Regions from separate parts of the Eubacterium sp. BL-380-WT-2B genome, predicted to be linked through region 1. Evidence: riboswitches for the same ligand, from Rfam matches in the RefSeq annotation. Region 1 holds a riboswitch; the other holds the start of a gene.
The links. A riboswitch is a leader RNA that binds a small molecule or an ion and turns the genes downstream of it on or off. The one in region 1 is predicted to bind molybdenum cofactor.

Region 2: it holds a riboswitch for molybdenum cofactor, as region 1 does, so the genes downstream of both, FYJ53_RS13510 (substrate-binding domain-containing protein) here and FYJ53_RS02680 (ABC transporter substrate-binding protein) in region 1, are expected to answer to the same signal.

What each region holds. Positions count from the first base shown of each region.
Region 1 is NZ_VUMP01000001.1:558,455-566,255, forward strand. It holds gene FYJ53_RS02665 (formate/nitrite transporter family protein) at 1-531, shown strand, start outside; gene FYJ53_RS02670 (flavoprotein) at 661-1,197, shown strand; gene FYJ53_RS02675 (class I SAM-dependent methyltransferase) at 1,339-2,178, shown strand; molybdenum cofactor riboswitch at 2,179-2,296, shown strand; gene FYJ53_RS02680 (ABC transporter substrate-binding protein) at 2,375-3,472, shown strand; gene FYJ53_RS02685 (iron ABC transporter permease) at 3,570-4,610, shown strand; gene FYJ53_RS02690 (ABC transporter ATP-binding protein) at 4,612-5,391, shown strand; gene FYJ53_RS02695 (CD3324 family protein) at 5,839-6,117, shown strand; gene rsgA (ribosome small subunit-dependent GTPase A) at 6,256-7,575, shown strand; gene FYJ53_RS02705 (arsenic metallochaperone ArsD family protein) at 7,647-7,801, shown strand, end outside.
Region 2 is NZ_VUMP01000006.1:232,822-240,622, reverse strand. It holds gene FYJ53_RS21515 (Ig-like domain-containing protein) at 1-904, opposite strand, end outside; gene FYJ53_RS13525 (MFS transporter) at 1,148-2,371, opposite strand; gene FYJ53_RS13520 (ABC transporter ATP-binding protein) at 2,399-3,097, opposite strand; gene FYJ53_RS13515 (ABC transporter permease) at 3,081-3,788, opposite strand; gene FYJ53_RS13510 (substrate-binding domain-containing protein) at 3,868-4,740, opposite strand; molybdenum cofactor riboswitch at 4,830-4,947, opposite strand; gene FYJ53_RS13505 ((2Fe-2S) ferredoxin domain-containing protein) at 5,088-5,339, shown strand; gene FYJ53_RS13500 ([Fe-Fe] hydrogenase large subunit C-terminal domain-containing protein) at 5,326-7,026, shown strand; gene FYJ53_RS13495 (PP2C family protein-serine/threonine phosphatase) at 7,026-7,801, shown strand, end outside.

The DNA of each region.
Region 1 (7,801 bases):
GCAGAGCTGTTTACAGGCAATAACCTGATGACACTGGCCCTGATGGATAAAAAAATTACCATCAAAGGGATGCTGACAAACTGGGTGGTTGTTTATATCGGCAATTTAATCGGATCGATTTTGTTGGCTTTTGTTTTGGCCAAAAGCGGTCTTTATGCAGACGCGGTGCTGGAAAAAGCGGTGGCCGTTGCACAGGCAAAGGCTGGGATGCCTTTTTCAACAGCGCTTATCCGCGGTATTCTATGTAATATGCTGGTTGTTTTAGCGTGCTGGATGCAGGCCGGCTCAAAGGATATGATCGGCAAAATCTTTGCGATCTGGTTTCCGATCATGCTTTTTGTTTTTGCGGGCTTTGAACATAGTGTTGCCAATATGACCTATATTCCTCTTGGAATTTTCCTGGGGGCAGATGTCAGCTGGGGGCAGATGTTTATCAACAATCTGCTGCCTGTCACACTCGGCAATATTATCGGCGGCGCCATAATCGTACCATGCGCTTACTATTATGCATACATTCGTAAAAATAACTAGAGAATGATAAAGGAATACCTTTATATATATAAGGGTATTCTTAATATAAATTTGAAAGCGGTTTACGTCTTCTGTTTTATCTGTGCTATAATGAATGAGAAAATTTAAATGTTTACAGGAGAAATGAAAATGCTGATTGGAAAAAACATAACCATTGGGATTACGGCATGTACGCCGGTTGACCAGATTCCTGGACTCATCCGGATGCTGCGAAATGAAAAAGCAGAGGTAAAGGTGATATTAACCCCGAATGCCCTTAATTTTATTACACCGCTTCCATTGCGGCGCGTGTCGGGGAATCCGGTTGAAATCGACCAGTTTGAGGAACCAAAGGTATGGGATCCTGAGCACAAAACCTCTGACCAGTCTGATTTGCTGCTGATCGCTCCAGCCTCGGCCAATACCATTGGCAAAGCGGCCAATGGCATAGCGGATAATTTACTGACGACGACCATTCTTTCCACCACAGCCCCCATTGTGTTTGCCAATAACATTAATCCGATGATGTACAGCAAGCCCAGTGTGCAGCGGAATATCCAGACTTTAAAGGAAGATGGCTGTATTTTTGTTGAAAACGGGGAGGGCAGAGCGCCCAACCGCATGCCGTCTAATGAACAGATTTTCCAGACGATCATCAAGGCATTGGAGAAAATGACAGAAATTTAGAAAATGGAAAAGTAGGGTAAAAAATTGTCTTTGTTGGAAACAGCATGGACAATTTTAAATAAAAGAGATAAAATGTAATAGGAAATATTTTCAGAATCAACTAAAAAAATAATCCAGTAAAACAGGAAATGTGGTGAAGCTATGAATGGATTAGTAAACTGGGCGGCAATTTCAGAATTAAGCCATCCGGCAGGCAAGGCGAGCCCAATGAACAGCGACCCTGCAAAAATGTGGGGCGCGGTTGCGCGTATGTACAATAAAATGGCACAGCTGGAAAGAGAGTACACACAGAATCAGCTGGACGCTTTGATTATTACAAAGGAAGATACAGTATTGGACGTGGGCTGTGGGCCTGGCAGGCTTTCTGTGCCGATTGCCGGTATGGCGAAAAGTGTCACCAGCCTGGATGTGTCCCAGCAAATGCTGGAAAAGTGTCAGGAAAACGCTGCCGCTGCCGGTGTGTCAAATCTGACCACCCGGCTTTTGAATTGGGATGATGTGAAGCCCGGGGAAAATATCGAAAAGCACGATATTGTCATCGCGTCACGGACAACAGCCCTCGCTGATCTCATCAAGCTGAATGCACTGGCAAATAAATATGTCTTTATTCTCTGCTGGGCCAAAAACCCCAGCTTGAAGCATGTGCACGACGCTTTGTTTTACGGTGTGGATGATGCGCTGAGGCCAATACCTCCAATGAACCGTTTGCTTGGATATAATGTGAATTTTAATCTGCTCTACGATATGGGCGTAAACCCTAACGTTAAAATTGTGGCAGATGGCTTTCACTGCGATTACGAAAGCCGGGAAGCAGCCTACAATGATTTGAGAACCCTGCATCCAGTACCGGAAGATCGGGAAAAAGTTTTCAGGAAAAACGTGGATGAGTGGCTTACGGATTTACCGGGAGGCGGCGTCTCTTTCAGGCGTGAGACTGAAACCTACGTCATGTGGTGGAAACCGGGAAAACTGGAGCTTTAAAATTAAATATGCATTCGAGTCTACAGGCCTAAAGGAAGTCCCATGGCTGCGGACCGATGAGTGTAGGGGGAAACGCCTGCGCTTTCCGTATTTGAGAAGAATGCAATTGAGCTGTTTGATACCAAACGGGCATATTCTTAAACGGAGTATGCCCTTTTTTATATATAAAATATAGGGAAAGAAGGAGATGTGAGAAATGAAAAAATTTAAAAAAACCCTATCTGTTTTGCTGGTGCTGGTGCTTCTCAGCTTTGCTGCAGCTGGCTGTTCACAAAACAACGGTGATACAGCGAAGTCAGACAATGCGGACGGAGACCGCACCATTACCGATATGTCAGGCGTTGAGGTGACGGTTCCGGCAGAAGTGAAGTCGGTTATTAACCTCTGGCCGTCCAGCAACCAGATTATGATCACACTGGGAGGGCAGGATAAACAGACTGCCTACATGGCCACCCTGCAGAAGCCAAGCTTTACCTGGATGCAGATCGTTAATCCAGCCATTATGGAAAAACAGACAGTCGGCGGAAATGGCGACGTGACCGCTGAAGAGCTGTTGAACCTGAAACCGGATCTGGTCATTACCTCCAGTGATGAGGACGCCGAAGCTTACCGTGCTGCAGGGCTTAACGCAGCGTGTATGATGTTCAATAATTATGAAGGTTTAAAGGAATCTGTCTTAAAAACCGGTGAAGCGCTGGGAACCAGCGAAAAGGAACGGGCTGACAAGTACGTTGAGTATCTGGAAAAGAACATTAAGCTGGTTCAGGACCGTTTAAAGGACGTAAAAGATGAGGACAAGCCTGTTGTACACTATGTCGATGGACAGAGCGGCACCAGTCCTTACAAAACAACCGGAAACGGTACAATGCAGGAAGAATGGCTGACCATGGCTGGTGGAAAATTATCCACTGATGGGATTCTTCAAGGAATGAGCAAGGAAATTACACCGGAGCAGTTTTTGAGCATTAATCCGGATGTGATCATTGTTGGCGGAACTGGACAGGCAGACGCCTATGATGCCTTGATGAGCGACGCTTCACTGGCAAACCTGAAGGCGGTTCAGGACGGTAAGGTTTACCGCAACCCGCAGGGAACCTTCCAGTGGGACCGCTTTGGTTCAGAGTCTGCGCTGCAGGTGCTTTGGGTGGCTAAAACCCTATATCCGGATAAATTCGAGGACATTGACATGAAAAAGGAAACCATTTCCTTCTACAAAGATTATTTAGGCTATGATCTTTCAGATGAATATGCGGATGCGATTTTAGCTGGCAAAAATGCCCCGGACGGACGCTAAGCCGGATTAAAGGGCATAAAGAAATAATATGAAAGAATAAACAGTCAAAGCCGCCGATTGCCCGGCGGCTTTTTTGAAAATAAAAGGACAAAACTGTATGGCGAGAGATATAAAAGAAAACAGGGTGAAAAATCCGGAAGACAGGCCGCTTGGACTGGTTTTGACACTGGCGGCGGTTATTGTACTTATTTTAACAGCGCTGTGTGTGGGGCGTTATCATGTGCCGGTAATACAGGCTGTCAAAATACTGCTGTCCCAGATATTCCCCATCACCCCAACCTGGGATAAGACAATGTATGATGTTATTATCAACCTGCGGCTGCCGCGTGTACTGGCTGCTGTCCTGGTCGGTGGTTCCCTGGCATTGGCCGGGGCCACCTATCAGGGGATGTTTAAAAACCCTCTGGTATCGCCAGATCTTCTGGGGGTTTCCGCCGGAGCCTGTGTGGGCGCGGCTGTTGCAATCCTGATGAGTCTGGGGAGTGGAATGACACAGGTGCTGGCCTTTGCGGGCGGTCTTTTAACCGTGTTTGTCACCACCTCTATTCCAAAGCTGATGCACCGTAATTCAACCATGATGCTGGTATTGGCCGGTGTGATCGTAGGCGGATTTATGAATTCGATCATTGGCCTCACAAAATACATTGCAGATACGGATACCCAACTGCCTGACATGACCTACTGGCAGCTGGGGAGCATCGCGAAGGTCACCTATCCCACGCTTATGGCCATTGCGCCGATTATGATCATCAGCGGCGCAGTGCTTATTATCATGCGGTGGCGGATTAATATTTTATCTGTCGGGGATAATGAGGCGCGGTCTCTGGGCGTTAACCTGCGCTTTGAGAGAGGGATTGCCATCATCTGCTCTACCGTGCTGACGGCTTCGGCAGTATGTATGAGCGGAACCATTGGATGGATCGGGCTTGTTATGCCTCACCTTGGAAGAATGGTGGTGGGCAGTAACAATGTGCGGCTGCTGCCGGTCACCACACTGCTCAGCGCCGCATTTCTGATCATCATTGATACCCTGGCCCGGACGCTTACCGGTGGGGAGCTTCCCCTTGGTATTTTAACCGGCTTTATCGGAGCGCCCTTCTTTACCTGGGTATTGATCAAGCAAAGGATGAGTGCGTGATATGGCCTTACTGGAAGTGAAAAAAGCTGGCTTCTCCTATCCAACTAGGGAAAATGTTTTTACCGATATTTCATTCACACTGGAAAAGGGAGAGATTTTTACCATCCTTGGCCCAAATGGAGCGGGTAAGTCAACGCTCCTTAATTCCCTTGCAAACTTGACGCCTCTGACAACCGGGGAGATATTGGTGGACGGTGCTCGTCTGGATAAAATGAGCTCCAGAGAAACGGCCTTTAAAATTGCCTATGTGCCTCAGACCACGGAGATAACCTACGGCTACTCTGTGCGGGACTACATCGCCATGGGAAGGGCCGCGCATGTGGGAATGCTGGTGACACCAAAGAAAAAAGATTACGAAATTGTAGATGAAACCATTTCGCTGCTCGGCATTGAACACCTCGCGCACCGTCTCTGCACTCAGATCAGCGGTGGTGAAAAGCAGCAGGCATGTATTGCCAGAGCCATCGTTCAGCAGCCGGAAATTATTCTTTTTGATGAACCGACCTCCGCGCTGGATTACGGCAATCAATTAAACATTATGCGGCTCATCAAAAAACTGTGTGGCCGGGATTACGCAGTTATCATGACTACCCATAACCCGGACCAGCCGATTTTGCTTGAGGGGAAGGCAGGCATCCTGGACCGGGACGGGCACATGTTAACAGGCACAGTAAGCGATATATTAAGTGAAAAAACGCTGAGTGCCGTATACCGCACGGCCCTGCACCTGGTCTATGTGGAGGAGGCAGAGCGGATGGCATGCATTGCGGCCAAGATTTAAGGGTTTTGACAAGAAACGGCCCGGATGTTATAATTTAGAAAAATGATTGAAAGAGGTGTGTTGATGTCGGCTTTGTCTGTTTACAGGGTTCTCAACTAAATACAGTTGAAAGGGTACAGTGATGATGGGGGCAAACCCCTTTGTTTCGTTGACCTTTTTAGAAACATACCAGACAGACGGCTTCAACTTATCGAATCATGGCGGTGCAGCGGCTTTTGCGGTTGTACGGTTTTATATTTGATTTATACTGCCCGCAGGAGCGTTCTGCATCTTTAGAGGTGTGGTGTGTTGGCCGCGGGCTTTTTGTGTTCAAATTTACGACGAAAGGGAAAGTTTATGAAGTACGCTTCGGATCGTTGTGCTTAGCAGGGGTTATCGCATGACATCAGAATAATGAGTTGTGTATAGCCCTTGCTTAATCCTAAAAAATAAATTAGGAGGAGCATAATGAGCTATATCAAGGCAGGCGACGTGCTGCCAAAAGAACTTGTTGACAAAATTCAGGATTATATTGACGGAGAATACATATATGTGCCCCGTAAAGAGACAAACAGAAAAGGCTGGGGGCAGAATACCAATCGAAAACAGGAAACGCTTTTGAGAAACCGGGAAATTTACCAGCAGTATACGGAGGGGGTGTCCGCCGCCCGTCTTTCGGAGATTTATTTCCTGTCTCCCAAAAGTATACATAAAATTATTGCAAAATGTAAGCTGGAAAACCAGTGATAAGAGTGCCGCAGCTAAAAGTCCTGCGGCGCTTTTTTATTTCAGAAAAATAAAGGCGGTTGTTGTGCCAATTTAAGAGCATGTATAATGTTTTTGCAGAAAAGGGGCAATTCCTGAAAAAAGATTGGAGAAAAACAAATGAAAAAGAAAAAAATAAAAGAAAACATTTCGATACAGGATGCAGAGAGAGAAATGATAAAGGCAACCGTTGTAAAAATAATGAATAAGCAGGCGCAGGTCCGGGCTGGGGACAAGCTGTTGACCTGTCTGCTGCCACAGACGATGGTTTCAAAGAAAAATGCGCTGGTGGTTGGAGACCGTGTGGCAATAAGCTCTGTGGATAACGATACGTATAGATTATCTGAAGTGCTGCCAAGAGAAACAGAGGTTTTCAGGGGAAGCCGGCGTTTGCCGGGAGAAAGGATAATAATAGCTGCCAATGTGCACTATCTTTTGGCCGTTGCGACAGCCGAGTATTTCAGGCATCAGGCAGGTTATCTGGAATCTGCTGTTATTGCAGCCAGACGGGCAGGGGTTAAAATCATTATTTTGATCAGCAAATTGGATCTGGTCGGTAAAAGAGAAAAGGAACTGCTCGAGAAAAAAATAAACCTTTACCGGAAAACCGCAGACCTGGTCTTTGCCGGGTCAGGACAGGCTGAGATAGAAGCCATGATAGAGGAAGTGTCAAATAAAACAGGGGTGGTCGTGGGCGACCGGTCTTGCGGTAAATCGACCCTGATCCATAAAATTCTGAGCAGGCTCTCGGAGGAAGTGAAAACCCCGATAAAATTTCCAAGCACGCACAGCAGCCAGATGATGTATGGCCCTCAAAATACCTGCCTTATTGATACCCCGGGCTTTCGTGATTTTGCGCTGCAGGCCGTTGCAGAGAATGAAAAAAATACCACCTTTCCAGAAATTGCCCGGCTGGTCCATCATTGCGCGTTCAGCAGCTGTACGCATACACATGAGGAAGGCTGTGCGGTGCTGCAGGCTCTTCGGGAGGAGTCTGTTGAAAGAGAACGGTACGATGCCTATCAAAGTATGGGAGAGAAACCGTCTAAGCTGCAGCAGAAGCCAGACTACAGGCGAACAGCCTGCACAGAAAGCTTTGTGTGTAAGGTGTGCGGTGCTCACGTTGCACCCGAAGGAGCTGGCAGTGAGCACAGGAACCATTGCCCCAAATGCCTGTCAAGCCTCCATGTCGATAAAAAGCCCGGGGACCGCGCCTCCTTATGTCATGGTGTTATGGAGCCAGTGAGCGTCTGGGTCCGGAAAAACGGAGAGTGGGCGGTTATTCACAGGTGCCGTCTGTGTGGTGCGCTCAGTTCAAATCGCATCGCGGCAGATGACAATCCGGCGCTGCTCATGTCCATTGCGGTTAAGCCGCTGGCGAGGACACCCTTTCCCCTCAATAAGCTGGAAGAAGTGTTTGGCGGAAAGTGTGAGCCTTAAGAACACTCAGAAAGCGTTTCGTCCTGTTGCTTTGGGGTATCTAGAAAGAAAAAACGAAAGCAGGTGTCATAATGATGCATCATATAGAAATTTTTGATCCGGATATCCAGTGTTATGCCGGCGAGTGTGAGCCCATGGGCAATAAAGAATACATGCGGATCACCACCATGGTAGAGAATCTGAAAATAGCGGGAAAAGACATTATCCGTTACAACCCTATGCAGGA
Region 2 (7,801 bases), on a different contig from region 1:
CCTTGCTGTCTGCGGAGACCTTTACCTGGGTGCCATCCACATCCGCAGTTGTTTCGACTTTTTCAGGCTGAGGCGATGGTTCTGGAGTCGGCTGAGGGGTTGGCTCAGGCGTTGGCGCTGCAGTTGGCTGAGGTGTCGGTTCAGGTGTTGGCGCTGCAGTCGGCTGAGGTGTCGGTTCAGGTGTTGGCGCTGCAGTCGGCTGAGGTGTCGGTTCAGGGGTTGGCGCTGCAGTCGGCTGAGGTGTCGGTTCAGGGGTTGGTTCTGGAGTCGGCTGAGGGGTTGGTTCAGGGGTTGGCTCTGGAGTCGGCTGAGGGGTTGGTTCTGGTTCTGCATTGTCTAACAGATAAATATAACCCAAGAAATTGCCGCCCATGCTGTTGGCATTGTCATAGTCCATATAAAAATCACGATAGCTCCAGCCAGAGTTGGAAGTGACAACCTCATTGCCATTGACTTCCTCAACAACAGCCACATGGCCGCACCAGCCATTGGTTATTGAGCCGTCCCATACGGCAATGGCGCCTACAGCAGGTTCAGACCCATAGGCAAAACCGCCGCGGCCTTCGTCGTAAAGCTCTTTATTATCAGACCAGAAATACTTTGCATTGCTTCTGAAGCTTCCCCATCCGTTTGGATTGCTGTCCACCTGTTTATTTGGAAGCGGATAGCCCAGAATTTCGTAAGCACGGCCCCAGGCGTAGTAGGTACAATTACCTCCCGTCAAAGGGTTTAACTCAAACGGATTTCCACTGGACTGGCTGTAAGGATAAGAATAATAGTCCGGTTTTTCAGTCCTTGGTGAGAATTCCGCAGCCTTTACGGTCGGTGCAAATTGCAGCGAATAGGCAAACAATAGGCAGACGCATAAAAGCGAAGGAACAAATTTGTGAATAAATTTTTTCATGCTGTGATTCTCCTTCTGAAATGATTTCGTTAAGCATAATAATGTAAAATAGTGAAGATCAGTTAACTGCTGTTAGAAAATATTATACCTTATTTCATACCGTATTTCCTTAAAATGTAACGAATTCTTAAAGAAGAAAATCCAATTGTAACGGAATTGCAAACAAAAAATATAGTTGTTGATTTTTAAGTTTTCAATAAAAGGCGCTTGTTAAAACAAAAGTTAATTCTAAAAGTAGAATGCCTAATTTTCCTGTGACCGGAGGATTTTATTGTGATAAACGATAAAACCGCAGAGGGCAGTGAGAATACCAGTAGCAATAATGATCAGCCGGACGTCAACCATATCCGCCAATGGGCCAAAGACTGTCATGCCGATCGGAAAGGCTGTGGCGGCCATAATCTGGACAAGGCTGAAAACACGGCCCTGCATGGCTTCCTCCACCCGTTCCTGAAGCAGGACGGTGATGGGCGCGGTGATAAAGGGAACAGTTAACCCCACAAAGAGCATAAACCCTAAAAAGACAGGAAAAACTGGTGAGAGTCCAAGCCCCAGGCAGAAGACGCCGCACAGGGTACTAAAGACCATAATGGTGGTTACACGGCTCTTAAAGCCGCCCCAGGCGGCAATGACGAGGCCGCCGATCATGGCGCCGACACTGTAGATGACTTCGTTGGCAGTCAGATACCATACCTCCCCGCCAAAGGTTCTGGCTATGAGAAGGGGGGTCAAAAAGGCGGTGGGTGTCACTAAAAACATGAGCAGCGCATAAAAAACAAGCAGCACCTTGATGAAAGAATGCCGGTAAGCGTAAAGAATGCCGGTTTTTAAATCGGAAACAGTGCCCGTGTCCTTGGCAGACTCAGCCCGTTTGTGGGGTGGGATTTTGAGAATGGACAGCAGGGAAATGCCAATGATGGCAGTGACAACATCAATGAAAAAGGTCGATTCCACAGACACTGTGGCCAGCAGGGCGCCACTGACCGCCGGAGCCACAATCATGGTCATGTTCTGGAGGCTTCCGTTAAAGCCGGTCACACGCATAAGCATGCTTTTGGGCGTGATCTGCGGAATGAGCGCGTTGACGGTGGGGGTCTGGATACCAGTGCCTACCGAGCGGATAGCGGATACCAGGAAGATAATCCATAACTCCCGGTAGCCCACGAAAAAGCTGAAGGCCAGCCCCAGTGTGGAAAGGGCGACCAGAGCATCGGCGCAGATAATCAGGTGTTTCCGGTTATAGCGGTCCGCCCACACGCCGGCAAAGAGGGAGATCAGTACCTGCGGAATAAAGGTGACAAGTGTGGAAATGGTCAGCATAAGCCCTGAGGAGGTGGTCAGTGTGACATACCAGATGATGGCATACTGGGTGAGAGAAGAGCCGAGAAGGGAAACGGTCTGGCTGGTTAAAAAAAGGATGATCCGTTTTTTCCAATCTTTATCGCGGGTACTGGCTTGCTGGTTCATTGGTTCCTCCTGAGGGCTTGCTGCCCGTTAGTTTAAGGTAATAAAATCCCGAATGACTGGATTTTTCGAGGCTTTAAAGGCTTTGACACTGCCGTTAAAGAGGAGCCTTCCGGAATCCATAAAGCTCAGGGAGTCACAGATGCGGTAGGCCTGGCTTGGATTGTGGGTGATGATGATAACGGTCAGTCCGGCTTCACGGTTTCTTTTAATCAGTGCAGCTTCAATAATTTTCAGGCTCTGAGGGTCAATGTTGGCGGTGGGCTCATCCAGAAGCAGGGTATCTGGTGAAAAGGACAGCGCACGGGCCAGGGCTGTTTTCTGGGATTCGCCGCCGGAAAGCTTTTTGGCGTTCTGCTTTGCGATCTCCTCGATTTTAAATTCCCGCAGCAGCCCCTCGACGATGGGGGCGGCGGCAGCTTTTCCGTACTTGCGTATCTTCAGGGGATAAGCGATGTTGTCATAGACCGACATGGCGAAAAGGTAGGGGGTGTGGCTGGCGTAGGTCAGCTTTTTCAGCACAGTTTCATCACCAGGGAGGCCATTGTAAGTGATGACGCCGCTGGTGGGGGCGAGAAGCCCGGCGACAGATTTCATCAGGGTGGTTTTTCCTGAGCCGTTAGGTCCTAAAATTCCGTGGATTTTTCCGGATTCAAGACGCAGGCTGTCCAGTGACAGGACGGTTTTTCCGTGATAAGTCTTGGTGAGTTTTTCAATCGCGATTTGCATAAGGGTCTCCTACCATATATTTGTACAGGATCGAATTCGTGACAAAAGAGATGACCAGCAGAATAATGCCCATGGCGATGGAAACAGCGTATTCACCCATGTTATTGTTCATGGCAATAAAGGTGGTCATGACCCGTGTATAGTTTTTTATATTGCCGCCCACGATCATCACAGCACCGACCTCGGATACAGCCCGCCCGAAACCGGTGACCAGAGCGATCATGATGCTGGCCTTAAGCTCCCGGATCAGCAGGAAGAGAATATCCCGGCCGCCTGCCCCAAGGGTTTTACCCATGGTTACCACAACCTGGCCGTTGACAGTGGTGTCGTTAAACACAATGCCCATGATAATAGGCGTAACGAGGATCACCTGGGCGATGATCATGGCAGTGGGCGTGTACATGAGCTTTAAATGCCCTAACGGACCGGAGCGGGCGAGCACCAGTGAGGTGAACAGTCCAATGATGACCGGCGGAAAAGACATAAAAGTGTAAAGCAGCCGGGATACGATCCGCTTTCCCCTGAATTCCTTGATGCCGAGCAGGATGCCCAGTGGCACGCCGAGAACAGTGGAATAAATGGTGGAGGAGAAGGATACATACAAGGAAAGCCCGACAATCTGGTAAATTTCCGGGTCGCCGGAGATCAGAAGATGGAAGGCCTCAATGAAGCCATTGATAATATAATCCATAGGAAACCTCGTCAGTCTGTCAATTCAAAATCAGCGCCCGAAAAAACGGACGCTGACAAATTCTAAATTCAGTTAATGCTTATTTGCTGGCGTTTGGTACAAAGGTTGGTTCGCCGTTGATTTTATAATCAGCGATGGCCTTTTGCGCTTCGTCGCTTAAAATCCATTCCTGGAATTTTTTGGCGCCGTCGGTGTTCAGCTCAGCACTGACCTTGTCAGGGTTGACGACAATGACTCCGTACTGGTTATACAGGTTATCATCCTTTTCGACAACAACTTCAAGATCCAGATTATCCTTCATATTTAACCAGGTAGCGCGGTCAGACAGGGTATAGGCTAATTTTTCATTGGCCATTTTCAGGGTGTCGCCCATGCCAGAGCCGGATTCGATGTACCAGGGCTGTCCTGCAGGGGTAACGCCTGCTTTTTCCCACAGGCCCAGCTCCTTGGTATGGGTACCGGATTTGTCGCCTCTGGATACAAATTCAGACTGGGTTTCAGCAATGGTCTGGAAGGCTTTTACCGCGTCGTTTGGAGCGACTTCCTTCAGTTTTGCCGGGTCATCCTTACTGCCCAGAACAATGAAGTCATTGTACATAACGTCAAAACGTTCGATGCCATAGCCTTCCTTGACAAAATCCTCTTCCTGAGATTTTGCATGAACCAGAAGCACATCGGCTTCTCCGTTTTTGCCCATTTCAATGGCTTTACCCGTTCCGACGGCCACAACCTTTACGGCAATGCCGGTTTCCTCTTCAAACTTGGGCAGGAGCACATCAAGCAAACCGCTGTCCTGTGTGCTGGTGGTGGTGGCCATAATAATTTCACCGTTGGAGCCTGGCTCCAGCTTTTCGGTTTTAGCAGTATTGTTGTTGCTGCTGCATCCTGCCAGGCCGATGACCATGGTCATCGTCAACAGCGCGGCCAGAACCAGTGTTAATTTTTTTTTCATTTCTCTTCCTCCTTGATAATGAAAATTAAATATATAAAAGAATAATCTTCTATACCATTATAATTTGCGAGGAGGAAATAAACGCAGTGCGCACGTTTATCATCTATCCTTCTCACAATGGAAAGCACAGCCGTTTCCCGCTGCACTCTGACGATTTTGAATCCATGGATTGACTTTAGGATAAAAAATTCGGATAGATAAATCTTTAAAACGATTTCGATATGACTATTTTAACAGAAAATGGCGAAGAATTCAAGCGGCAGTACTAATTGACAAGGGCTGTCAGGCGTGCTAGGATTAATCTGTCAGAAGAACACAGGGATTAGAACAATATTGAGGAGTAAAAAATGAAGGAAATACATATTTGTATTGGCAGTGCCTGCCATGTCAAGGGTTCCTATCAGGTGGTACAGCGCTTCAAGGAGCTGGTGGCTGAACGGGGCCTCGAAAATGAAGTGGAGCTGATGGGTACCTTCTGTCTGGACGCCTGCAGCGACGGGGTGGCTGTCAAGGTTGACGATCATATTTATACGGTTAAGCCAGAGGGCGTTGACCAGCTGTTTGACCAGATAATGGAGGGAAATAATGGGTGTCATTAATTTTACCAGGGCGAGCTGCCGGAATTGTTATAAATGTATTCGATACTGTCCGGTAAAGGCCATTAAACTGATGGATAATCAGGCTCAGATCGTTGAGGATCTGTGCATTGGCTGCGGTAACTGTTTTCGGATTTGTCCCCAGAATGCCAAATATGTGGCCAGCGATGTGGACAGCATCAGGCAGTGGCTGGAGGAGGGACCGGTGGTTCTGAGTTTGGCGCCGTCCTTTCCCGCCGGGTTTAATACGGAAGACCCGCTGCAGGTACTGGGCGGGCTGCGGGCTCTGGGATTTACAGTGATTGAGGAGACTGCTATTGGGGCAGAGCAGGTCTCAAAATACTATGCCAAGGATTACTGGGGCACAAAACGCCATGTGATCACAACCTCCTGCCCGACGGTTAACATGATGATCGAAAAATATTATCCCGATGTGGTGGAATACCTGAGTGAGGTGGTATCTCCCATGACCGCTCACGGTATGATGCTGAAGGAAAGGTATCCCAACGCGAAAGTTGTGTTCGCAGGGCCCTGCATCTCAAAGAAGATGGAAGCCGTCGACGCTGCCAGTCCGATCATCGACGGCGTGCTGACCTTTGATGAGCTGGATGTGTGGTTTAAGGAAGAAGGGATTAATGTAGCCGATATGCCAGCAGGCAGCTTTGACGCGACGGGCTGTAACGTGGCGCGCTTCTATCCGCTGGCCGGAGGTGTGGAAAAGACCAGTGTACCAGGTGTGCAGGGCGTCCGGCGGGTCATAAAAATTGACGGCCTCAAAAACTGCCGTGACTTTCTGGATGATATCGGTAAGCTGGAGGGCCAGTACTGGATCGAAATGAACGCCTGCGTCGAGGGCTGTGTCAACGGCCCGGGTAATACCCACAGCCCTCTGGTCAAGTATGAGCGGATCGAGCGCGTGACAGATTACATTAATAATAATGCCCGGAAGGACCCGGAAACACCGGAGCAGGCACCAGATTTCAGCCGTGGCTTCGCTGTTGAGAAAAAGGACCCCTTTGCGGGTGTGCCGGAGGAAGCCATTGAAGAAATTCTGCGGCAGACAGGAAAATTCACCCCGAAAGACGAGCTGAACTGCGGTACCTGCGGTTATGACAGCTGCCGTGAAAAAGCCGCGGCGGTTTACTGCGGCATGGCAGAGCTGGACATGTGCCTGCCTTTTATGCGCAACCGCAACGAGGCCATCTCCAATTTAATTATCGCGTCGACGCCAAACGCCATCGCGGTGCTGGACAAGGATTTCAGGATCGTTGATTTTAACGGGGCAGCCGAAAAGCTGTTCAAGACCGCCAAAACCGATGTGCTGCACAAAAATTTCGTTGAAGTCTTTGACTACAACCCGTTCAAAAAGCTGGACAATGTCGAGGGCAATTATTACAGCGGACGGGGACTTTACGCCCGCGGCAATATCCATTTTATGGAAATTCTGACCTATATCCCGGGACAGAAGATGTACATGGGAATATTTGTGGACATCTCCAGAGAGATCAAAAAAGAACGGGCATATCAGAAGATGCAGGAAGAAACCCTGGATATGGCCCAGAAGGTCATCGACAAGCAGATGCGCGTCGCCCATGAAATCGCAGAGCTGCTGGGTGAAACCACTGCCGAGACCAAAGTTACGCTGACCCGGCTGCAAAAGGTTGTAGGAACAAGAGAGGAAGAGGAATAATGGCTTTTTTTGTCGATATTGCCCATGACAGCATCAATAAGCACCACCAGGAGCTGTGCGGCGATAATGTGGAAATCCGCATCAACGATGAGAGCGTGATCGTTGTTCTGGCCGACGGGCTTGGAAGCGGTGTGAAAGCCAATATCCTGGCGACCATGACCTCCACCATTGCGGCGACCATGCTGGAGGACAAGATGTCGCTCAAGGATGTGGTGGAAACGCTGGAGGCCACCCTCCCGGTCTGCCAGGTCCGGAAGCTGGCTTACTCGACCTTTACCATCGTCCAGGTTTACTGGAAAACCCGGCGGCTTTATATCGTTGAGTTTGACAACCCGCCCATTGTCTATATCCGGGACGGGGAAATTTTAGAGCTGGAACGCCATCCCATCGAGTTCCAGGGCAAACAGATCTACGAAACCACCATGAAAATTGAGGAGAATGATGTTCTTGGCTTTTTCAGTGACGGTGTGATCCACGCCGGGGTGGGAACCCTGCTCAATTTCGGATGGCAGTGGGAGGACGCGGCCGACTATCTTCTGGCACGCACCTATGATGAGAAAATGGTCACCTCAAAGGATATCTCCATGCGGATGATCGAGACCTGCAATGACCTTTACGGCGGCGAGCCCGGCGACGACACAACAGTTGTGGTGATGAAGGCCGAGGAGCACCAGTATGTGACGCTGTTTTCAGGGCCGCCCCTGGACCGGACCAAGGACCAGATGATCCGAGAGATTCTGGATGAAGCCAAGGGCACAAAGGTGGTATGCGGCGG